DNA from 4 places in the Lysinibacillus sp. GJ-1 genome. Region 1 is predicted to be linked to each of the others. Evidence: riboswitches for the same ligand, from Rfam matches in the RefSeq annotation. Region 1 holds a riboswitch; each other region holds the start of a gene.
The links. A riboswitch is a leader RNA that binds a small molecule or an ion and turns the genes downstream of it on or off. The one in region 1 is predicted to bind thiamine pyrophosphate.
Positions count from the first base shown of each region.

Region 2: linked by a shared signal. The riboswitch ahead of LO754_RS10405 (ABC transporter substrate-binding protein) and the one ahead of LO754_RS11105 (thiamine phosphate synthase) in region 1 are both predicted to bind thiamine pyrophosphate.
Region 3: linked by a shared signal. The riboswitch ahead of thiC (phosphomethylpyrimidine synthase ThiC) and the one ahead of LO754_RS11105 (thiamine phosphate synthase) in region 1 are both predicted to bind thiamine pyrophosphate.
Region 4: linked by a shared signal. The riboswitch ahead of thiM (hydroxyethylthiazole kinase) and the one ahead of LO754_RS11105 (thiamine phosphate synthase) in region 1 are both predicted to bind thiamine pyrophosphate.

Region 1 is NZ_CP088912.1:2,330,744-2,337,110, forward strand. Features, by position in the region: gene LO754_RS11090 (thiazole synthase) at 1-606, opposite strand, end outside; gene thiS (sulfur carrier protein ThiS) at 608-802, opposite strand; partial or broken gene LO754_RS11100 (FAD-dependent oxidoreductase) at 792-1,557, opposite strand; gene LO754_RS11105 (thiamine phosphate synthase) at 1,541-2,161, opposite strand; TPP riboswitch at 2,294-2,392, opposite strand; TPP riboswitch at 2,619-2,727, opposite strand; gene LO754_RS11110 (HEAT repeat domain-containing protein) at 3,331-3,759, opposite strand; gene LO754_RS11115 (DNA cytosine methyltransferase) at 5,125-5,445, opposite strand.
Region 2 is NZ_CP088912.1:2,181,759-2,188,125, reverse strand. Features, by position in the region: gene LO754_RS10415 (ABC transporter permease) at 1-24, opposite strand, end outside; gene LO754_RS10410 (thiamine-binding protein) at 33-326, opposite strand; gene LO754_RS10405 (ABC transporter substrate-binding protein) at 327-1,325, opposite strand; TPP riboswitch at 1,525-1,636, opposite strand; gene parC (DNA topoisomerase IV subunit A) at 1,835-4,267, opposite strand; gene parE (DNA topoisomerase IV subunit B) at 4,264-6,240, opposite strand.
Region 3 is NZ_CP088912.1:200,906-207,272, reverse strand. Features, by position in the region: gene thiC (phosphomethylpyrimidine synthase ThiC) at 1-1,473, opposite strand, end outside; TPP riboswitch at 1,624-1,738, opposite strand; partial or broken gene LO754_RS00935 (AEC family transporter) at 1,821-2,749, opposite strand; gene LO754_RS00930 (hypothetical protein) at 3,194-3,361, opposite strand; gene LO754_RS00925 (methyl-accepting chemotaxis protein) at 3,807-5,912, opposite strand; gene LO754_RS00920 (hypothetical protein) at 6,163-6,367, shown strand, end outside.
Region 4 is NZ_CP088912.1:3,537,672-3,544,038, forward strand. Features, by position in the region: gene LO754_RS17505 (RDD family protein) at 1-262, opposite strand, end outside; gene sppA (signal peptide peptidase SppA) at 275-1,288, opposite strand; gene mbcS (acyl-CoA synthetase MbcS) at 1,476-3,062, opposite strand; TPP riboswitch at 3,257-3,354, shown strand; gene thiM (hydroxyethylthiazole kinase) at 3,447-4,202, shown strand; gene thiD (bifunctional hydroxymethylpyrimidine kinase/phosphomethylpyrimidine kinase) at 4,202-5,029, shown strand; gene thiE (thiamine phosphate synthase) at 5,016-5,645, shown strand; gene LO754_RS17535 (alpha/beta-type small acid-soluble spore protein) at 5,753-5,959, opposite strand; gene thiI (tRNA uracil 4-sulfurtransferase ThiI) at 6,172-6,367, opposite strand, start outside.

The DNA.
Region 1 (6,367 bases):
GACTGCATCCGCACCTAGTTCAAGAGCAAGTGCTGCATCAGACGGAGTACCTATACCTGCGTCTACAATAACAGGTACTGTCGCTTGTTCAATGATAACTTGTAAATTATATGGATTTAAAATTCCTTGTCCTGAACCAATTGGCGACGCACCTGGCATAATGGCATGAACCCCAAGTTCTTGTAATTTCCGAGTAAGAACGACATCATCTGAAGTATACGGTAGTACAATAAACCCTTTTGCTAAAAGCATTTCACATGCACGATATGTTTCTAATGGATCAGGCAATAATGTATCATCACACCCGATTATTTCAACTTTCACCATATCGCATAACCCAGATGCTTTTGCTAGTTTAGCAATACGTACTGCTTCCTCAGCTGTTTTCGCACCAGCAGTATTTGGTAATAATCGATAGTTTGATAAATCTATTTTATCTAGCAAATTAGGCTGGGATGGTTCAAAAATATTCATACGACGCACAGCAAATGTTAAAATTTCAGCTTCTGATGCTTCTATTGCTCCTTTTTGAATATCAAAATCTGAAAATTTCCCTGTTCCTAGTAATAATCTTGAAGTAAATGTATATGGTCCAATTTGATACATGTTAACCCCCTCCGACAAATGTAACAATCTCAATAGAATCAGTAGACTTAACCACTGTCGAATAATTTTCTTTTTTCAAAATTACGCCGTTTTGTTCGACAACAACTATTTTTTCCTGAAGCCCTAAGTGAATCAATAAGCTCTCAATTGTTTTCACATGGTCTGGAACTTCCATCCTATTTCCATTAATAAACATAGTGTTTCACCATTAAATCTGACATATATTCTCCTACGAATGGGCTTAGCAATATGCTATAACGATAATGTCCTGTTGATACAAATTGCCCTTGAATTGTCGAATGTACTTCCATATAACTTCTGCCTCCATTTCGAAATCCTGCCCATGTTCGGTCCCAACTCGCATCTTGTAGGGCTGAAACAATAGAAAATGCCTTTTGTAATATGTCTACAATACTCATTGCTTTAACATCTCTTGATATGAATTTGGCTCTATCGTTGCACCAGTGACGTATTTACTATAACGTTTTGATACAATATAAAATCGTTTTAAAAATATAGGAGCATTAAGTAATGGGCAATTACTTTTTAAGGAAATCACTTCCATTTGGTTCAAAATTTCTTAATTCTTCTGAAAAAAGCAACAATGTTTCTTCTCCAGCTGATACTTGCCAAAAGCGAATTTGTTGATACGTTCAAATTCTTCTTCTGAATTTGCAATCCTGTATATTCCTTTCACTTTGTACCCTATATCAATACCTGTTTTTGCACGGATTTTTTCGGCTACTTTTGGAAATAATGTTCGACTTTTTCTTACCATTTCATACAAAAGATCGTCATCCCATTGTGCTGAACCCCTAGTAATCCAGCAGCTACATGTGAAGCACCCTCTGCAATTACCTTTTTCTCAAGAATTACTACGTGTAAAACGCGTTCAGCAAGTCAATGTGCGATTGTACTACCGATGATGATCATACTATCGAAACTTTTCATCTTCCCACTCCTTAAGTTGACGAGCATATTCTTTTACCTTTTCAATAGGGTCATTTGCCTGCCAAATTCCTGACATCACTGCAATTCCTGAAACTCCTGACGCACATACTTCTTTTGTATTTTGCGGAGTGATTCCACCGATAGCAATCACAGGAATAGATACAGTGCTTACAAGCTGTTGTAATAATTTTGTTCCACGACAAGCGATTCCTTTCTTACTTTCTGTATCAAAAATATGTCCATAGAGTAACCAATCTACTTTTGTATTTGTAGCCTCTTCAAGAGAGTGAATAGATGCACCAATTTTAAGATTTGAGAACTTCTCACTTGCGATAGCTACAGGAATACTACGATAACCTATTTGCACATGAGAAACATCCGCAGCAAGTGCAACATCGATTCGATCATTAATCACAATCTTTTGTAATGGAAAGCCTGCATATTTTAATTTTCTTATACAATCAAAGAGTTCAGAAGCAGTGCAACTTGGCTCACGAATATGCAAATAGCTTATATAGGGTTCAAACTTAGTTACAAAATGGACCACTTCATGTAGTGAATGCTGGCCATCTGTAATGATATGGAGCGCTATTTTTTTATTCATTTCTTAAATCATCCTATTCTTTCATATCTAAAATAGAAATTAAGTTGTTGTTCACTTCCTTTCATTATAATTCCATACAAAAAGCCACCCCTCAAGCATAGAGAAGTGGCTATAAATCTTGTACATTGAAGTACAAAAAGTAAGCCACTTCCCTTCGCTAGTATGATCTAGATCAGGTTCAAAGAGTTGAGTTTCCTCTCTCAGCACATCCGTGCACCCCTAGTGGTCTTTTCAATATTCAATTAAAATGTTATAGCAAATAAAGTGAAACTTCCATCAAGCGGGACTTCTTCATCCCCACTTGATGGTTAGTCGAACCAATCGGCTCTTACAGGCAGTTATCCCCCATCTTTCTTCTTCGCTTCTCTCAATCTTTAGATGAGGGTTATACAGCCCGTTAATGAAAGATAAAAAAGCCCTTGCTTCCACAATAAGGAAACAAGGACTTGTATAATAGACAATATCCTATCTGCTTCCCTACGCCAGCATAATCTAGATCAGGTAAAAGGATCATGAGCTTACGGCTCTACTCTCAGCTGGCAACACCAGCTCTCCTAGCAATTATTGTATGAAATTACAAATTAAAGTATAGCACTACCGATTTAATTGTTCAATAATGTATTATTAGAATAAAATCAAATCTTTATACTGCAAAAGCTGACTCATTAAAACACAGGGCTCAGCTTTAAATTCATAGAAATCTATTTTTAAGAAAAGATGTTAGTTTAATTATGGATTATGTTGCAACAGTGCGCTATGCAAATCATGTCATTGTTTAGCTATAAATGATTCATAAATGCATTAACTATAAGGATTGTTCCTACCCTTGTTAATGCTTTTTTCAGTTGTTATGTAAACGATTATTACAAGTTTTGGAACAGAGGTTGATAGACAGGATTGTTCTTGTTCTGCAATCGGGCCATTTTCTTGAGTAACACATTTAAAGAAAATCGTTATGGAGCTAAGAAATTGTGCAGATTTTTACTTAAAATAAAGGAGCAGGTTAAGTTAATAAGTTGTTTGTTTTATCATTAAATAAGAAGGATAATCAATAGAAGAAGTAATTCAATTTAATATTAGTTTCGATGAACCGCAGCGTAAGATAAGAAAAAGCCATTCCCTCCACAATCGGAGAGAATGACTTGCTTTCATAAGTCGTAAAACTATTGTTACAATTTTGCCCAACGTTCCTCTAACCAGTTCATAAATTCTGCACCTTTGTCGCCTTCATACGCATCAAAGACATCTAAACGCATACGTTTTAGTTTATCCGCAAAATCTGCCACTGTATGGTCCTTTGGCAAGCTCTTTTTAACCCGTAGGAAAATTTTGTCTGTTCCTTTGATAATATCAAAACGTGCAGGTGATGGTTTCTCTACGTCCTCGCCAAGCGCCACAAGTGCTTCATAGGCTGCTAATTGGACCTTGTTGACAGTATCATGTTCCATACGATTTTTTAATATATCTATGATTTTGTCATGTTGATAAGCCGATAATATTTCGACTGCGGCTAAACGCTCTCGCCAGCTAGACGTATAATAGGCCTGTTTTTTTAATGTTTCATACTGCTCAGGTAATGCTGTTTCAAATTGTTTCAAGTGAGTGCACCTCTTTTTTTCACTAGAGGAAAAATGAATTCTTCTTCTGCTTTTCTTATTATACATTGTCTTGGTGAAAATAGCGATGAATCGCTGGTAAACACATATATATATATATAATGGAAACTAACTATATTAAGGTGAACCGTATCATAATTATGTACTATTCTTTATAGATTTGCCTTTCTTTTTAAACGAACGAAGGCTTTAGTTTAAGAAGAAATATGGTTATGATTTTCCACAATCGTGCGCTTTTCTAGAGTTACGAGAAAAGCCTAATTTCTCAATTTTAATGCGAGAAACGGGGCTTTTTTATATTTACTTATAGGGCAAATTGCCAAATAACTAACTTTATCAATAATTCTCACCAATTTTGGTTTAATTAAGTGTATCAAGTTACAATCTGTGATATCCTCCATTACAATTCATTTAAAACAGAGATAACGTTTGTTGTTCCAATTCCTCAGTTAATAGGTAAAATCTCCTTTTCTGCTTAAACTTCACTTCACAAAATTACTTTGCATAGTTTACGACATACTCATTGCACAATCTTATTAAATCGAGGTATGAATGTATATTTATTTAGTAACAGTTTAGAAGTAGTTGGGGCAGCAACAGGGCTAATCACTAAATCAATGAACGATAAACGTTGCTGTCATAATGTTTATAGACTATGGAACATATTTCATGATATACTGTGAAAACGATGCAAAGTATAACAACAGCTAGGACGGAAATCCCATAACATCAACCTTCTACAGGTTTTTTCATATTTTTGAACTGTGCAAGATATAGCATATTAATGCTTTGTTTTGGGGCGATTTGGGGCTGAATTGGGGCTAAAAATATTGCTTGGCAGCGTATAAATGGGAATAGATAATGTATTTTAAAAATAAAGTATATTGAAATAATGTTATTAGTCTGAATATATGAACCAAAGAAAAGAGCATGTTTTGAAAAAAATAAACAAGACATGCTCTTCTTGTGTTAAATTCGGGTTGATAATTTTAATAGTTTAGTTTAGATATTACATAAAACAGGCACCATATAAAATTGATTACATGTCAGTAAAGCTTTCCAAATGTTCTAAATTATTGATTCAGCCTCTTCCCTGGATGACACACGAGCAATTGTTGAAAGATACTTTTGGGATTTATAAACTAGGTTGCCTGTAAATGTATCTCTTCCGTATATCCGTTTCTGATACTGTAACAACATGCTTTCATCTGTTATTTCTTGATTAAGTCCTTCATAAATTGATAAGTGCTTTTCTCGGTGCTCCTATACCTCCAAATAATTCTAGAATTTATTTTTTCTTCATTTATCATTTTAATTATCTCTCGTCCTTCTCCGTGCAATATATGATCAGCAAAATTCTTTCGCAATTGCCTGTATTACATTAATGGTTACACTATTTCCTGCTTGCTTGTATAGTTGCGAGTATGAGTTAACAGTTGTAGCTTTCTCAAATGCTTCATCTGGAAAGTCCTGTAATCTTAAACACTCTTTCGGTGCCAGCCTTCTAATTCGAAATTCTTCTGTTAACACTCCTTGTTGGCAACTAGTATCTAATGTATTCGCAATCCCTTTTCCTACACGCCCTCTACGAGTTTTCGAGTTAGGTACACTGTAATTTACACCATCTCCTGGGTGAGCTATATCATATCCTTTTGTAGTAGCTTCCAATAGCTACGCCATGACGATCTTGTGACAGTGATTGTAAACATAGGTTCGTCTGGTCCTTTGACACGTCTACCATTTTCCCTTTTCTCTACCCGATCTGGTGTAAGGATTGGTAAACATATTTTCTGTACAGGGGGTTGGGTATCGGTTGGACTAAACCCTTTAACGTGATACACACGATTGTTTTGCTCATGTTTACCAGGTAGCTTACCTACTGTACGAATTACAATTTGTTTTGGGTTCTTTGCATCCGATGCTAATAGAGAACCTATTATTGCTTTAGAATTATATACTAATTCTCGTTGACTTTATGCTTGATGATTCTTTTGTGTACCACCAAAGATTATTAAATTATTATTTTTGATTTGCTATCAGAACCTTCACTTTCTCGTCCGTTAGGAAATACTTTTCGGGTACTTGTTCCTCTAAAGATGTGCGACAATGAATATTCGTTCTCTATTTTGTGGTGTTGGTCGCTCTTTGAGTTTCCCAATACTTGGGTAAAAGCCTTCACTATATAACTTGGTAGCTGTTGCTCTAATGAAACGCTTGAAAGGTACATTTAAAGTACTTCCGGCTTTCTCAATATAATGATGTTTAATTCTCGCTAGCCCTATGCTCCATCCATAATTGTAGCTTTAGTTTCACAAACTAATCTTCCATAACTTTGATTAAGTTTATCATTTACTCGAAAAAACAATTACCTCCAGCGTTCGATAAAAATTGGTGTAGATAGAGAACTCCCTCCTAAATTCCGAAAATTATTACCAATAAATTGAATATAAGAAGGTTGAATATAGAAGATGTGACTTAAAAGGCTACGAAGTAGTAATTAAACACTCAGTAGCCTTTTTTATAACTATATAAATTAAGATTGATTGACTAAATAACAAAGAACATTATTTATTCTTTATGTTATTGTTTT
Region 2 (6,367 bases), 150 kb from region 1:
AATAATCGACCTTCCTTTCAGCATTACCTGTTTCACCCTCGATATTTCTCCGTTAATGTTCCCATTGTAATACCAGCTGGCTGATATAAAATTTTCACTTGTGTAATAACATTGATAGCGCCTAAGTCAATCATCTTTTTATTCATCTCTTCAATAATTTGTAACAAAGTGGATAATTCACCCTCCATTGTTGTTTCCAGTGGATGCACCTCATAGTGCACACCGGAAGCATCGATTACAGCAATTGCCGCATCTACAAATGGGATCACATCCTCATATTTTTCTGTTTTAGGTATGATTTGTACACTAATTAATGAATTCGCCATTTATTTTGCTCCTTTCTTTGGTAAGAAGTCGTTTGTAAATGCTTGTTGTGCATTAAAGTCGCCTTCTAAAACGTTATTCTGTGTCATCCAGTCCGCATAGTTTTCCCAAACTGCTAACTTTTGTTCTCCCCATTGCACCGCATCATCTTGATATTTACCCGCTAACCATTCCTGACTTTTATGCACAAGCTCTTTATCCAAATCAGGTACCGCTTCAAGTAAAATATCAGCCGCTTCACTCGGATGCGCTATCGCATATTCATAGCCTTTGGCAGTAGCTGCGACAAATGCCTTTACGACATCAGGATTATCCTTTATCATTTTTTCATTCGTTGCCAATACAGGTGTGTAATAATCAAGCTGCTCACTATAGTCGGTTAAATACTGCATATTTAACTTTTCCCCACGAAGTTCTGCCTCAATACCTGTCCAAGCATAATAAATCCACGCAAAATCAATATCCTTTTGCATCATTGTGAAAAAGTCGATATCTCCCGCATTGACGATATCTAATTTGTTTATATCAGCATTTTCTGTTTGCATCAGTGACTGTAAAACAGCTTGTTCCACTGGAGCACCCCAGCCACCATAGGTTTTTCCTTCGTAATCTTTTGGTGATGTAATGCCTTTTGAAGCGAGTGATGCAAAACCTGAAGTATTATGTTGAATAATTGCCGCAATCGATACAAGTGGTACACCTTGTACACGAGCTTGCGTAATGCCTTCTTGGATGCTTACGCCAAACTCTGATTTCCCAGACGCCACAAGCTGATCAGCACCTGCATCACCTGGTAAAATAATCTCTACGTCTAAGCCTTGCTCTTTAAAATAGCCAAGCTTTTGCGCCACATAAAGTCCCGTATGATTCGTATTAGGTGTCCAGTCCAGTACAACTGATACTTTTTTTTCTGAACTGGCTTCCTCTTTTTTGTCTTCTTTTGCGCTACACCCAACTAATGTAATTAGTGCAGCAACCATAATGATTAACCATTTTTTCATGCTATATCCTCCTAGCAAGTAATTTGAAAGTGTTCATGATTGAATGTTTCACCAGAAGAAAAGCGTATGCTGTTTTTAATCTGTTTGCAGACGATGCTCATTGTTTTCTATCTGCTTAAGGGAATTATCATCCTTAAACAAAAAACGCCTAGGAATTATCCCAGGCGTTTGCAAACGGTATCAAAAAATAGTGTACGAATATTTTTGAATAGATGTTCCCTACGCTGGTACGAGCCAAATCAGGTTCAAAGGGTCAGCATCTGAACGGACGCAATCTCAGCTGGCAACTTCCAGCCCCCCTACATTCTTAACTTATGAACTTTTCGTTGATTATTATACCCCTATCTATCTTCAAATGACAAGCTCGTATTTTTAAACCTTTAAAATCAGCCTTGCTGTCGATGCCTATCATAAGCGAGCAAACTTCTTTCTAATTAGTAATTCGTTTTCCAAAGCATTTTGCTAGATGAAAAAAGCCCAGTTCTGTATAAGAACATGGGCATAATAAATTATTCTTCTTCTTTTTTCATTTTCATTACATGAGAAATGGTACCGTCTGTAGCGATATCTATTTTAAAGGAGCCATTCGAATGGCGATCTGCGCGCGTTAAACCTTTGACATCAATGATTTCTTTTACGCCTTTTTCTGTTTCAACAATGACTTGCTCCTGATCACTTGCTTTTACTACCGCAACAATACGATGTGGATTGGCTTTTAATTCGGTTAACACTTTTAAACCACGTTTTGCTCTACTTGCCATATCGACTTCAGCGACATTCATCTTCTTCACAGCACCTCGTTGGGTAACAATCACGACATACTCTGTATCAGACGGCTTTAATATTGTTACACCAACAAGTACTTCCCCATCTTTTAACGTGATACCTTTCACGCCACCCGTTTTAACACCTGTGACAGGAAGTTCTTCAATTGGGAAGCGGATAGCGTAGGCTGTATCAGTAATCAATAACAGCTCTGCCTCGTCTGAAACAATATCCGCCATGATCATTTCATCGCCTGATTTGACATTCATCGTCTTAATCGGCTTCGAATAACGTGTTACTGCATAATCTGGCAGTGGCGAGCGCTTAATTTGCCCTTCCTTTGTAGCGGTTAAAATATAGGTGTTTGGCTGTTCAAAGGAATCAAAACCATAGACCGCAATAATTGTTTCATCTTCACCTGTTGGCACAATACTTGAGATATGCTGACCAAGATCTTTCCAACGAATATCCGGCAATTCATGTACAGGCTGATAAATATAATTCCCACGATTTGTGAACAACAACAGATGATGCTGGGTATTTAACGTTGCCTCATACAGTAAATAATCGGAGTCTTTCATGGCGAAATCTTGTCCATTAGATGCTGCATGCGAACGTGTGGATGTGCGCTTAATATAGCCATCCTTCGTCACTGTGACCACAACATCCTCACTTGGAACAAGCACGTCTAACGTAATTTTAATTTCTTCAATCTCTTGTTCGATTTTCGAACGGCGTGGTTCAGAAAAACGTTTTTTAATGTCGAGTAATTCTTGTTTAATGACACGTACAAGTTTCGCCCCGCTATGCAAAATACCTTCTAGTTTCGCAATCAGTGCATTTAACTCATCTTGTTCACGACGTAGCTCTGTAATATCCGTATTCGTTAAACGGTATAATTGTAAGCTCACAATCGCCTCCGATTGTACTTCAGTAAAGTCAAATTTCACCTGTAAATTTGTTTTTGCGTCGCGCTTATCATTCGATGAACGAATTGTTGCAATTACTTCATCTAAAATCGACAGTGCTTTAATCAAGCCATCAACAATATGAGAACGGTCTTTTGCCTTTTGCAAATCATAAATGGAGCGGTTTGTCACCACTTCTTTTTGATGGGCTATGTACGCATCAAGTAGCAGTGGCAATGTCATCATCGTTGGACGACGATTATGGATCGCAATCATATTAAAGTTATAGGCTACTTGCAAATCAGTAGTTTTAAATAAGTAATTTAAAATGCCCTGTGCTGGCACGTCTTTTTTTAACTCAATCACGACACGTAAACCAGTACGGTCTGATTCATCTCGAATTTCTGCAATGCCTTCCAGGCGTTTATCGACGCGTTGTTCATCAATTTTCTTTACAAGATTTGCCTTATTCACATCATAAGGTAACTCTGTAATAACGATTTGCTCTTTCCCACCTTTTAATGGTTCAATGGCTGCTTGAGCTCGAACAATAATTTTACCGCGTCCAGTTTCATATGCCTTTTTAATACCATCGACACCTTGAATAATCCCTCCTGTTGGGAAGTCAGGGCCTATAATCACCGTCATTAGCTCATCGACAGTCGAATTCGGTTGATCTAAACGCATTAAAACGGCATCTAACACCTCATCAAGTGCATGTGGGGGAATATCTGTGGCATAACCAGCAGATATTCCTGTCGACCCGTTGACAAGCAAATTCGGGAAGCGAGCAGGCAATACTGTTGGCTCCATATCCTGATCATCAAAATTCGGTACAAACTCCACTGTCTTTTTACCAATATCACGTAACATTTCAGCTGCAATTGCTGACAATCTTGCTTCTGTATAACGCATCGCAGCAGGTGGATCTCCATCAACAGAACCATTATTTCCGTGCATTTCAATCAGCATATGGCGTGCTTTCCAATCTTGACTCATTCGCACCATCGCTTCATATACCGAACTATCACCGTGTGGATGGTAGTTACCGATTACATTCCCGACCGTTTTGGCAGACTTACGGAACGGTTTATCGTTCGTATTGCCTTCTGTATACATCGCAAATAAAATACGTCGCTGTACAGGTTTAAGACCGTCGCGCGCATCTGGCAACGCTCGGTCTTGAATAATATACTTACTATAACGACCAAATCGGTCTCCCATTACTTCTTCTAATGGTAAATCTTGAAACTTTTCCGTACTACTCATGCTTGGTCCTCCTCTTGTTGGATGAATTCATTGTCTAAAATGTTCGAATCATCCTCCATGCCGAAGTTAACATTTGCTTCGATCCATTTACGGCGCGGCTCTACCTTATCGCCCATTAACGTTGTCACGCGACGCTCAGCACGTGCCCCATCTTCAATCGTGACACGAATTAACGTCCGTGTCTCAGGGTTCATCGTTGTATCCCACAGTTGGTCAGCATTCATCTCACCAAGTCCTTTATAACGTTGTAGGATATAGCCTTTCCCCACTTTTTTAATGGCTTTTTGTAAATCATTTTCGGTCCAAGCATATTCAATGACCTCCTTTTTCCCTACACCCTTTGATACTTTATAAAGAGGTGGTAACGCAATAAATACTTTACCAGCCTCAATTAATGGGCGCATATAACGATAGAAGAATGTTAATAGAAGCACCTGAATATGTGCGCCATCCGTATCAGCATCGGTCATAATGACAACTTTATCGTAGGCTGAATCTTCTACTGAGAAATCGGCTCCGACTCCTGCACCAATAGCATGAATAATTGTGGAGATCTCCTCGTTTTTCATAATATCTTGGAGCTTCGCTTTTTCGGTATTAATGACTTTACCGCGCAACGGTAAAATCGCCTGAAACGTACGATCTCGCCCTTGTTTCGCTGAACCGCCAGCAGAATCACCTTCGACTAAATATAATTCGTTTTTCGCAGCATTGCGAGATTGTGCAGGTGTTAGCTTTCCTGAAAGAATCGTACTTCCTTTTTTACTTTTCTTCCCGTTACGAGCATCTTCGCGTGCTTTTCGCGCCGCTTCACGTACTTGTTGCGCACGAATCGCTTTTCGCACAAGCGATGCAGACAATTCCGCATTTTCTTCTAGCACATATAAAACTTGTTCAGAGACAACACTATCGACTACCGAACGCGCTTCACTTGTACCGAGCTTTCCTTTCGTTTGCCCCTCAAATTGTAGTAAATGTTCAGGAATACGGACAGAAACAATTGCTGCTAAACCTTCGCGAATATCTGTCCCTTCAAGATTTTTATCTTTATCTTTTAGTAATCCTATTTTCCGTGCATATTCATTGAAAACTCTTGTCAAGGCAGCTTTTGCACCGGTTTCATGCGTACCACCATCACGTGTACGGACGTTGTTTACAAACGATAAGATTGTTTCTGAATAACCATCGTTGAATTGGAAGGCAAATTCAACTTCGATATCGTCTTGCTCACCCTCTACATATTTGACAGGATGAAGAACATCTTTTTCCTCATTCAAATACGCAACGAAAGCTTCAATGCCGTTTTCGTAAAAGAAAACATCACCTTTGCCTTCCTCGCGTTGATCAATTAACTCAATTTTTAATCCTTTTAATAAAAATGCAGACTCACGTAAACGTTCTGCCAGTGTATCATAATTAAATTTTGTGACGGAAAAGATCGTGTCATCTGGCAGGAAATGGACAAGTGTGCCTGTTTGCTTTGTCTGTCCGATTTCTTCTAAAGTCGTCACAGGATGTCCACCGTTTTCAAAACGCTGTTTATATTTTTTGCCATCGCGATGAATCGTCACTTCTAAAAATGTCGATAAGGCATTAACAACGGATGAGCCAACACCGTGTAAGCCGCCACTCGTTTTATAGCCGCCTTGTCCAAATTTACCACCTGCATGTAAGACTGTGAAAATAATTTCAGGGGTAGGTTTGCCCATTTTATGCATACCTGTTGGCATTCCACGTCCAAAATCGCGAACGCTTAAACTTTGATCTTTATGAATTGTGACAATGATATGAGAACCAAAGCCAGCAAGTGCTTCATCCACCGCATTATCTACGATTTCATATACAAGGTGATGAAGTCCTCTGCCATCTGTGGAACCGATATACATGCCGGGTCGCTTTCGTACCGCTTCTAATCCTTCTAATACTTGAATTGCGTCATCATTATAGACGCTAGGTGACTGTTTATTCGCCAAAAGATTCCCCTCCAAAAAACAAACGCATGTTCTGATTACGTTCTCATCCTAATAATAATAGCATTTCCTGTCAATAGCTAGTGACAGATATATATTTTTTTAATTACGCTACAACGTAATTGCTTCT
Region 3 (6,367 bases), 2.1 Mb from region 1:
AGGGTGCCCTTTCGCTAAGTCAGCCGCGTGTGCCGCAATTTTATAGGTAATGACCCCTACACGAACATCTTCTCGATTTGGTAAGCCTAAATGTTCCTTCGGTGTCACATAACATAGCATCGCTGTGCCAAACCAGCCAATCATCGCTGCGCCAATGGCAGATGTAATATGGTCATAGCCTGGCGCGATATCCGTTGTAAGAGGCCTCAATGTGTAAAAAGGTGCTTCTTTGCAAACTTCCAATTGTTTGTCCATATTTTCTTTAATGAGATGCATCGGTACGTGCCCAGGTCCCTCTACCATTACTTGTACATCGTGCTTCCATGCAATTTGCGTTAACTCTCCTAACGTATCAAGCTCCGCAAACTGTGCCTCATCATTGGCATCAGCAATTGAACCTGGGCGTAAACCATCCCCTAATGAAAAAGCAACATCATACGTTTTCATAATTTCACAAATTTCTTCAAAATGAGTATATAAGAAGTTTTCTTGGTGATGGAATAGGCACCATTGCGCCATAATCGAACCACCACGCGACACAATGCCCGTTACGCGATTAGCTGTGAGTGGTACATAACGAAGCAACACGCCTGCATGAATCGTAAAGTAATCCACCCCTTGTTCAGCTTGCTCGATCAACGTATCACGATACACTTCCCATGTTAAATCCTCGGCTACACCATTGACCTTTTCGAGTGCCTGATAAATTGGCACAGTTCCTACAGGTACAGCTGCATTCCGAATAATCCATTCGCGGGTTGTATGAATATGCTTGCCAGTAGATAGGTCCATTATATTATCTGCGCCCCATCGTGTAGCCCATGTCATTTTTTCAACTTCCTCTGCTATAGAGGAAGAAACAGCCGAATTACCAATATTGGCATTAATTTTGACATGAAAGTTTCGGCCAATAATCATCGGCTCTGCCTCTGGATGATTAATATTGGATGGCATAATGGCACGTCCTGCAGCAATTTCTGCACGTACAAATTCTGGTTCTACATGTTCACGAATCGCTACAAATTCCATTTCCGGGGTAATAATCCCTTGTCTTGCATAATGCAGTTGTGTCACGTTGCGACCTTTTTTTGCACGTAATGGTTTTCGGGAAAGCTCCGGAAAAACGTTTTCCTTCATACGAGGGTCGTCTGCTTTGCGGAAGCCATTATCCTCTGGTTTAATCGTCCGCCCTTCGTACTCCTCTACATCTCCACGTTCTTTTATCCACGCACTACGCAATGCAGGTAAACCTTTTGTAATATCCACTTTGTAAGTTGGATCCGTATAAGGACCGCTCGTATCATAAACACGTACTGGTGCATTATCTTCTTCTCCAAAACTACCCGTTGTTGGGCTTAGCTGAATTTCACGCATCGGTACTAAAATATCTGGGCGTGTTCCTTCTACATATACTTTTTTACTTCCGTCAAAACTTGTCATAATGGTAATGTTCTTTTCGCTAACTGTTGTCATATACTATTCCGCTCCCTTTTCCATAAATTTTCAAAAAGGACCGAATCTAGCTCACGCCAATAGGTAGCATTACAAATAAAAAAGCCGAATCCAAAAATATTGGATCCGGCTGTACATGTAAGGTTTATTTATCGCAAAAAATTCTAGGAGTGCGATGTTCATTAACTTTCCCACGCTGGTATGAGCCAGATCAGGTCCAAAGGGTCAAGAAACCTCTATGCGTTTCCCTCTCAGCCCGACTCATCGGACTCCCCTAGTTATAGCTATTAAGTTTGATGATAGTGTAACAGATTTTTCTAATAGATGGAAGTTATAATTAGATTTATCTTGCTATTATCCTCGAGTAATTACGTAAATAGCAGTTCTGCTAGATAAATGACAATTGTTACTGTTAGACAGCTAACAATCGTGGAAAAAAGAACCGTTTGCGCAGCAGTTGCCGACTCAACATCATATTCTAATGCCAAGCTAGAGCTATTGCGTGAGGTCGGAAATGCACTTGCAATGAAGAGTGACTGAGCGACAACACCATCTAAACCGAGGACAAAAATAATAAGCAATGCAACGGCTGTACTACTACTAGACGTGTAATGCAGCTAACAAACACCGTTTTATTGAACATGGACTTGATTTCAAGCTGTGATAGTTGTGCACCCAGTGTAATAAGCGCTACGGCAATAAAGCCATCAGCTACGTGGTCAATTGGAATACGGATAAATTGTGGAATGCCAATATTAAAAAAATTCATTGCCACGCCTATTATAAGGGCATGAATAATAGGCATTTTCAGGAAGTCCTTTATGATCGCCATCCCTGATTTAGTCGAAGAGATTAAATTATATAAACCATATGTATAGGTCGTCATATTTTGAAAAATAACGAGAATCACTTGGATTGCCACCCCAATGGGCTGCGTTGCAAAAATCATTTGTGCAACTGGAATACCATAGTTGCCGGAGTTAATTAGGACAACACTATTTTTAAACACTGCCGTCTCTGTTTTCGCTAGACCAAGCCCCTTCGCTAAAAAATGACTAAGCACCATTTGACTGCCGATAAAGAGCACAATAAATAATGCCACTTCCCCCAGCACTGATAACTCCACACTTGTTTCATATAAATTCACAAATACCGCAGCTGGCATAAAACAATACGTAATGAGCTGAGATAATGCTTTTAAATTAAAAGAAAATTTCTTTTGTAAAAATGCACCAAGTACAAGCAACACTAAAATAGGGGCAACTATTTTAAAGAAAATCATACCGAGATACATCATGGAGGTGACCCCCTTTCATCTCTTTCTATAGTAAAACTGTTCACGACATGGGTCAATGCTCCCCCGCTAGTATAAGTTTACATAAAAAAGAACTGCCCCTTGCTAGGACAGCTCCTTTTTATGTTTGTAGGTTTTTGCTTTGCTTTGGGGTATTTAATCTTGCTTCGCGGGTAAATCTCTTTGCTTCACGGGTATCACCCTGCTTCACGGGTAAATCACTCTGCTTCGCGGGTAAACCTCCCTATTTCCCGGATAAATCGCCCTGCTCCGCGGGGAAATCTCCCTGCTCCGCGGGGAAATCTCTCTGCTCCGCGGGTAAACCTCCCTGCTTCGCGGGTATTTCATCTTGCTCCGCGGGTAAACCACTTTGCTCCGCGGATATCACCCTGCTTCGCGGGTATTTCACCTTGTTTCGCGGATAAACCTCTCTGCTTCGCGGGGAAATCACCTTGCTCCGCGGGTATCACCCTGTTTCGCGGGTAAATCTCTCTGCTCCGCGGGTAAACCTCCCTGCTTCGCGGGTAAATCTCTCTGCTCCGCGGGTAAACCTCCCTGCTTCGCGGGTATTTCATCTTGCTCCGCGGGTAAACCACTTTGCTCCGCGGATATCACGCTGCTCCGCGGGTATTTCACCTTGTTCCGCGGGTAAATCACCTTGCTTCGCGGGTAAATCTCCCTGCTCCGCGGGTAAATCACCTTGCTCCGCGGATATCACCCTGTTTCGCGGGTAAATCTCCCTGTTCCGCGGATATTTCACTCTATTTCGCGGGTAAATCTCTCTGCTCCACGGGTATCACCCTACTCCGCGGGTAAACCTCTATGCTTCACGGGTATCACCCTGTTTCGCGGGTAAATCTCCCTGCTTCGCGGGTAAACCTCCTTGCTTCGCGGGTAAATCTCCCTGCTCCGCGGGTAAACCTCTTTGCTTCGCGGGTATTTCACCTTGTTTCGCGGATAAACCTCCCTGCTTCGCGGGTAAACCTCCTTGCTTCGCGGGTAAATCTCCCTGCTCCGCGGGTAAACCTCTCTACTTCGCGGGTATTTCCATCTCTCTTTATTAAGCAAGTTTAAATCGATTCACGACCTCTTGGAGTTCTTTAGAAATTTGGTTCATGTTGTTGATAGATTCTGCGACCTTTTCCATTTCTGCCTGTTGGTCTGCGGCTGATGCACTCACCTGTTCTGCAGAAGCAGCAGTTTCCTCTGAAACGGCAGAAATACTTTGAATCGCCGTAATGGCTTGGTCCTTTTGCTCCAACATTTGTGAAAGCTCTGACAATAGTTCATTAATTGCTGTTGCAATTGATTGAGATAGCTCGTTATTATCCTTAAAAGCTAACTCTGTATTTTGTACCGATTCATTTTGCGCTTGCATTAAGCTTGCATTGGAAGCAATAACGGATACCGTTTGCTTTGAATCTGCTAGAATGCTAGAGACCGTTTGTTTAATAACTTCTGTTTCGTTTTTAGACTGCTCTGCCAGTTTACGCACTTCCTCTGCTACTACTGCAAAGCCTTTGCCGTGTTCTCCCGCTCGAGCAGCTTCTATACTTGCATTCAGTGCTAATAGATTCGTTTGCTCTGTTATTCCTTGAATAGATGCAATAATTTGATTGATATTGTTAATATTGCTAGACAAAGATTCCATTTGACGTTGGATACGTCCATTCATTTCATTCGTTTCCGCATTTCGGTCACGTAAACTTTCCACTTCTTTCATGCCCTGCTCTGTAGAAGTTTGTGTTTTGATTGACAGCTCGTCCATTTGCTTTGACAACCTTGTAATGGCGTCAATTTGGTCAGATAAGTCAATCATTCGATAATTCGTTTCTTCTGTATCCTCTGATTGTTTTGATGCACCTTGCGCTATTTCGTTAATTGCGACAGATACTTCCTGACTTGATGCTACAATTTCATTAAAGGCTTCATGAACATGGTCGGATGATTGATTGAGCAATGTTGAAGAATTTAATACCGTATGTATGGCATCATTCGTCTTATCCAGCATATTATTATAAGCTAATGCAACAGCACCAATTTCATCGGCTTTTATAAATTTATCATCTATCTTTTTCGTTAAATCGCCTTCTGCTGCTGTTTCAATCGATGTACGTAAAACCTTTAAAGGCTTCAACTGCTTAAATATAAACATCGCACTAGCAGCGGCCATTAAAATTACCATAATAATTGCTGATACAATCGTGAAGACAAGGATTTTATTATATGTTTCTAATATTTTAGAATTAGGTAAAACTAATTGCACTGACCATACTTCATCGATATTCTCTAACATCATTGGAGCAAAAGCATTAAATGATTTTTCCCCAAGCTGCTTCGAGTCTACATATAGACTGTCCGCTTTTCCTTCATCCATAGATTGTCTAATACTTGTCCAATCAACCGCATCCTGCATATTTGTCCCATCTAACTTTTCGTTAATACTATTGACCGTTAACATGCCTTGATCTGTAATAATGCCTGCATAACCACCATCAGGCTGTATAGAGTCAGCTAATTCCTTTAAAAAATCGATAGATAAATCAGCTGTTAATACGCCAAAATATGTACCAGAAGCGTTATACAGTGGCACAGCAATAGTCGTCATCGAGACAGTTTTACCGTTCACATTATAATCATACGGCTCTGTTAATACAGCACGCCCTTCTCCTTTTGGTATCCGATACCAATCATCCTCCGCTTTCGGGTCATCAATTCCTTCTATAGGATCTGTGTTGATTTGGTTGCCATCTTTAGTTAGATAAGGGATAAAGCGATTTTTCACATCAATTAATGCCGTATCAGTAGTTGGTCCTACTTTTACCGCACCATTTTCTATAACGGCTCCTACACCAAGTAAATCATTATTATTCGTTAAATTCGTATTCAGTATATCCATTACACTTTCTGTCGAAAGCGCATCATTTTTTTCCATTGCTTCAACAATACGTTTTGTTGTTTGTAATGTATCATTGGCTTTTTTAAACCGTTCGCTCATTTTTGCAGCAGATAACTCCGCATTTTGCAACGTTGCCTTTTCTGAATCATCGACACTCTGATTATGTAGAGTAGCGCTAGTTACTAATGTATAAGCAACAAATAATACTAAAAATACACCTAAAATTAAAGAAGTGAGCTTTAATGCAATACTTTTGGATTTTTTCATTACAAACACCTCCATTTTTATAAAATAATCATAATGTATCATTGGTAGTATAACAATAAAAGTTTCACTGAATTTACCAAGCAACGTAAAGTTTTCAATTAATAAAGTCCGTTTACAATCCTATTTGTCGTAAATAAGACGTATTGAGTTTAAAAAAACATCGGACCTTTTTACCTATTCAGCTAAAATATGCATATAAAATCCTTAAGCTATGATAAAATTAAGTATAAAATATAGGAGGTTTGCCCATATGAAACACAAAAGAAACCTAGCCTTGCTTGCACTAGTAGCAGTACCTTCACTTATCTATTCAACACCTATAACGTCTGCCTCAGCTGCTGATCATTCGGCACATGCCAAGACTGCTTACATATATAATAATTACTATAATGCTAACGTTAACAACGTTATCCAGTTGATTTCCAATATTAATGATACATCCTTCTCGTTTCAGC
Region 4 (6,367 bases), 1.2 Mb from region 1:
AAAGAACAGCTGAAATAATTGAAATAGGTGCATACCACACTGATTCTGATAATGACCAGTCCATTAAGTAAAATATTGGATTAACAGCAATTCCTATTATTGCAGAAATAATTAATCCATCCAGGACAAATGCCCAAAAACGTACCCAAAATCCTGCGGTCTTCAATTCATAGTTTGTCATCACTGTAGGCGTCACTGTTTTATCTAGCAATTCTTGGCTTATCGAGGGTGTCCCTTGCAAAACGAAATCATTGTTTGTCATGGTATGCCCTCCTTAGTATTCACCATATAAATACATCATTTTTGGTGCCTTGTATTCCGTCATAATTTTCATCAACATTTTTTCTTCAGCCGAAGGACCAAATAGTGAACCTACTTTCATGCCAATTAATGACGGTAAGCCTCCTTGATTATACGAGTATTCGAAAAGAACTGCATCCTCTAATCCAAAATCTTGTCGTAAAGCTGCAATTGCTGCTTGCTCATCGCCAATTTCGTCAATTAAGCCTGCTTCAAGTGCCTTTGTACCGCCAAGAATTCGACCATCAGCTACCTTTTTTACATCCTCTTCAGACATATTTCGTCCTTTTTCAACAATATCAACGAACTCTTCATAAGATTCATTAATCATATCTTGCATCATAGCACGTTCTTCTGCAGTAATTTCACGCGTAGGGCTTAGCATATCTTTATGTTGCCCTGATTTAAACGTTTCAAATTTCACGCCAACTTTTTCGGCTAATTCTTGATAATTAATAGATTGCATAATGACACCAATAGAACCTGTTATTGTATCACGATGTGCATAAATTTTATCTGCTGGTGCTGAAATGTAGTAACCACCCGACGCTGCCATAGAATCCATCGACACGTAGATAGGAATTTGACGCTCTTCTTTAATTTCTAACAATTTCTTATAAATTTCTGCCGATTCCTTTACTCCACCACCTGGAGTATTCACACTTAGTACAATCCCCTGTACTGTATCATCAGCTAAAATATTATCCAATTGATTTAAGAAAAACTGATGATCGTAAGCAATGGATTGCCATAATGTATTCGATCCAACATCTTGAATCGTCCCATCCACTTTCAAATATGCGATACGTTTAGTATGATCTTCACCTTCAATAATCGTTTCGTATACATCTAAATTTTTGCCAGCCATCACGCTATCAAAATTACTAAAGAAATCTGATTTAAAAATCGCCATAATTGTGTTAAGTCCTAATGAAAACACTAATAATACAGCTGCAACTGCTAAGGCTATCCACCTTTTTGTATTCATCTAATCGCCTCCTCTTCACGTTATACGTCTAAATGTCCAAAACGTTTCACTTTTAAGTGATTTTTATGTAAAAGTTTTTCCCACATCTATTATTTTGCCATAAACGAAATAGGGATGTACAAAAAAAATCAAAAGTTCATCATAAAGCATGAACTTTGATTTTTCGACATTATTTCCTAGGAAATAATTATTGGTGTGTGTAATGGCCTTTTTCTTGTTGTCGTAATTCGACACGACGGATTTTTCCAGATGCAGTCTTTGGTAATGCTTCAACAAATTCAATTGCCCGTGGATATTTATAAGGTGCTGTCATCAGCTTCACATGGTTTTGTAGCTTTTGAATAAGCGTATCATCACCTGTCACTCCTTCACGCAAGACGATAAAGGCTTTCACAATATTTCCTCTTACTTCATCAGGGCTTGCCACAACAGCAGCTTCTTTAACAGTAGGATGCTTCATTAAGGCATCTTCCACTTCAAATGGCCCAATTGTATAGCCTGACGAAATAATGACATCATCACCACGTCCCTCAAACCAAAAATAGCCATCTGCATCTTTGTATGCTCGGTCACCTGTAATATACCAATCTCCACGGAATTGCATGCTAGTGCGTTCTGGGTCCTTGAAATACTTTTTAAACAGTGCTGGGGTTTGACGATGAACGGCAATATCTCCAACAACGCCATCAGCAACAGGATTTCCAAAATCATCAATAATTTCGACTGTATTGCCTGGTGTCGGTTTACCCATAGAGCCGACGCGAGCATCCATGCCAACTAGTGTCCCAACAAGTAATGTATTTTCTGTTTGGCCATAGCCATCACGCACTTGAATATGAAACGTTTTTGAAAACACTTTAACGACTTCACTATTTAACGGCTCACCCGCTGATACAGCTTGACGGATGGCACTTAAATTATAGTCCTGTAGATTGTTAAGTGTGGCCATAAAGCGATATTCTGTTGGGGTACAACATAACACATTTACTTTAAATTTTTCTAGCAATGACAAGTAAGTCGAAGCATCAAATTTTCCTTTATAGACAAATGCTGTTGCTCCACTACCTAAAGTTGCTAAAAACGGACTCCAAATCCATTTTTGCCAACCGGGTGCGGCAGTAGCCCAAACTATATCATTTTCTTGGACACCTAACCAATTCGGTGCTGTCGTACGTAAATGCGCATAACCCCAGCTATGTGTATGAACAGCTGCCTTAGGATTCCCTGTTGTCCCACTTGTATAAGCTAAAAAGGCATGATCTGTACTTTTTGTCGGTGTAGGGTTTGTATAATTTGTAGGATGTTCCTTCATTTTTTCAAGCAATGGTTGCCATGGTGCATGCGCGTGACCAATAACGAATTGCATAATTCCTTTTAAATTTGTTACGTCGTCAAATTGCTCAATATATGGCTCATAGGCGATAATACCTTTGGCATTGGCATGTGTAATACGATATTCAATATCCTTTGTACGTAACATTTCAGAGCTAGGGATAATAGTTAAACCCGCTTTCAGTGCCGCTATGTAAACAATATAAGCTTCGACAGATCTTGGAACCATCACTAATAGCACATCGCCCTTCGTTAAACCCTGCGAAGTAAATACATGGGCAGCCTGATTCGCCTTTTCCAGTAAATTTGCGTATGTAATATATTGAATTTCTTCGTTGTCATTATAAACTATTAATGCATTTTTAGATGGATCTTGAGCATACTTTTCAATTTCCTCCACAATGTTATACCATTCTGGTGCAATTAAATCCTGTCTTTTCATCATAACTTCCTCCTTAATACTAGGTTCATTATAAAACTCATTTTTTACGATTTTCAATGGAAGGACCCTATTTTAAAAAAGTCATGACAATTATCATGGTCTAGTATATGGCATCAGTCACTGCTTTCCAAATAATGATAAAATGCTATTGAATACTATGAAAAGGTATGTTACATTTTGGTCAACTAAAATTTTCATGATTGCAGGGGGACTCTTGTGAGTTGAGAAGGTAAAACCTGACCCTTTGAACCTGTTAGTTAATACTGACGTAGGGAGCAATACACATCTTATTATTGATGAAAAGCTCTTTTTACGTGTGCCTTGTGCCCGAATAAAAAAGAGCTTTTTTTGCATGCTTACGTCCACCAAAAGAGGAGGACTACAATGGTTTTTCAAACGATTCGTAAAAAACAACCGTTGATTCACTGCATAACCAATTATGTAGTGGCAAATTTTCAAGCAAATGGCTTACTAGCAATTGGTGCATCACCGGTAATGGCGGATGATCCGCAGGAAGTCGAAGAAATGGTATCCATCGCATCAGCGTTATTAGTCAATATCGGAACGCTTACTACACGAACAAAAGAGTCTATGTTACTTGCAGGAAAAAAAGCGAATGCCCTTGGTATACCAGTAATTTTGGACCCAGTAGCTGCTGGCGCTACAGCATACCGCAAACAAACGGTACTACAGTTATTAGATTCGATTCATTTTGCTGTTATCCGCTGTAATGTTGGCGAACTTGCCGCGATTGCTAATGTACAATGGCAACAAAAAGGTGTTGATAGTGGTACTGGTTCCATGTCTGTTGAGGATAAAGCAAAAGAAATAGCAAAAAAATTTAATTGCATCGTGATTGTAACTGGTGAAAAAGATTTTATAACCGATGGGAACCTTGCGCAATGGATTGCTGGTGGTCATACTCGAATGACAGAAGTGACAGGTACTGGCTGTTTATTAAGCGCAATTTGTTGTGCTGCATATATGGCGGGCAATGAGCCTTTTTCTCAATTATGCGAAACATTAACGAGCTATAAAAAAATTGCTGAACATGCTCATTCGGCTGCTCAATACAATGGTGATTTTGCTGTAGCAGTCTTAAACGAATTGCATCGTTTATCGAAGGACGGTGATATTTGATGCACATTGTTACAACAATAGCGGGCTCTGATAGCGGTGGCGGTGCAGGTATCCAAGCAGATTTAAAAACATTTCAAGAATTAGATGTATTCGGAACGTCCGTAATTACAGCTTTAACTGCCCAAAACACACAAGGTGTCATGGATGTGCTACCCATTGAAAAAGCCTTTATAAATAAACAATTTCATGCTCTCTTAGAGGATTTTCCAATTAGCGCCATTAAGACTGGCATGCTTTTTTCCTCTGATATTATTCGTACAATTGCGCTAGCTATGACGAATTTAACCATCCCTCTTATTGTTGATCCTGTCATGATTGCAAAGGGCGGTGAAACTTTATTACAACAAGAAGCTGTGGAGGCATTAAGAAACAATTTATTACCACTTGCCACGATTGTAACGCCAAATATTCCAGAAGCTGAAACATTAGCTGCAAGAAAAATCGAAACCGTGTCTGACATTCGACTTGCGGCGCATTCGTTACTACAGCTAGGTGTTCAATGCGTGATTATCAAAGGTGGCCATCTAGCGAACAAAGATTTTGCTGTAGATTATGTATTTTTTAAAAATGGCAAATCATTCTCAATGCAATCTAATCGAATTGCGACCAAAAATACACACGGTACAGGGTGTACATTTTCTGCCGCATTAACAGCTTTTATTGGCCGTCAAATGCCGATAGAGCAAGCCATTATTGAGGCTAAGAAATTCATTCAACTAGCAATTACTCATAACTTATCGATTGGTCATGGTAATGGACCAACAAATCATTTTGCTTACCAAAAATTTAAAGAAAGTTGCGAGGTGACCATAGGTGAAACGCAGTGATTTGCAGCTCTATTTTATAATGGGTACAGCGAATGCCAAAATCAAACAACCATTAGCAATACTAGAAGAAGCATTGCAAGCTGGTATTACGATGTTCCAATTTCGAGAAAAAGGAACAGATGCACTAACTGATGAACATTATGAACATTTTGCCCGTCAATGCCAAAAACGATGTCATCACTACAATGTTCCATTTATCGTAAATGATGATATTGAGCTTGCCTTAAAGCTCAAGGCAGACGGTATTCATATTGGACAAGATGATTGTCCCATCTCACTAGTAAGAGAAAAAATTGGTGAGGAAATAATACTTGGTGTTTCGGTTCATACAGCGGATGAATTACAAATCGCCATAGAAAATGGCGCAGATTATGTAGGGATTGGTCCCATATTTGCCACCACTTCTAAAAACGATGCCAAAGCGCCAAGTGGTACTGAATTTTTACAACAAGCACGCCGTCATTATCCCGAGTTGCCGATTGTAGCAATTGGTGGCATTAACTGTCAGAATGCAGAAACTGTATTAAAAGCTGGTGCAGACGGTGTAGCAGTTATTTCCGCAATTTGTGAAAGTCATAATATTCACCAAACCGTTGAGACCTTTAAATCGTATTGATTGAATAATTCGAGTTACGCTAGTCATAAAAAAAGTAAAAATAAACAAACTAAAACCAGTGCCTTTTACGGTCACTGGTTTTAAGTTCAATAAATGCTTTTTTGCAATTATTGTTTTGGCATACCTTTTAATTGAGATTCTGCCATTTGTACAAGACGTTTAGTGATTTCACCACCAACGGAACCGTTAGCACGAGCTGAAGCGTCAGCTCCTAATTGAACACCAAATTCTTGTGCAATTTCGTATTTCATTTGATCAAGCGCTTGTTGTACTCCAGGTACTGCAAGCTTGTTTGAACTGTTGTTGTTTGTCATGTCTCTCACCTCCTTGTGAATATAGAATGTGCGATATTCGATTTTTAATACGAAAATTTTAAAGGTAAAATGTAACTCTAAAGGAAAAAGACTAGAAAATATAAAAAAACCGTCCCAAATTACAAATTTGAGACGGTTTCCTTCTTATTATAATGTCGTTATTGGTCTTTATAAGAAAAGAACATTCTTTTTAGTTTAAATCCGTAAATTTTTTATAAAAGATCTGCAAATTTATCTTTAGGCTGTTCTTTTTTCGGGAAAATGTACACTTCACGGTTTATCACAGCACGTTCGATTAGTTCATCAAAATCAGAAAAGCTTTCATAATGCTCTACTTTTTCAAGCTTTGGCTTTGTTTTCGGACTAGCTGGGGTGAAAATTGTACAGCAATCCTCAAATGGCTGAATT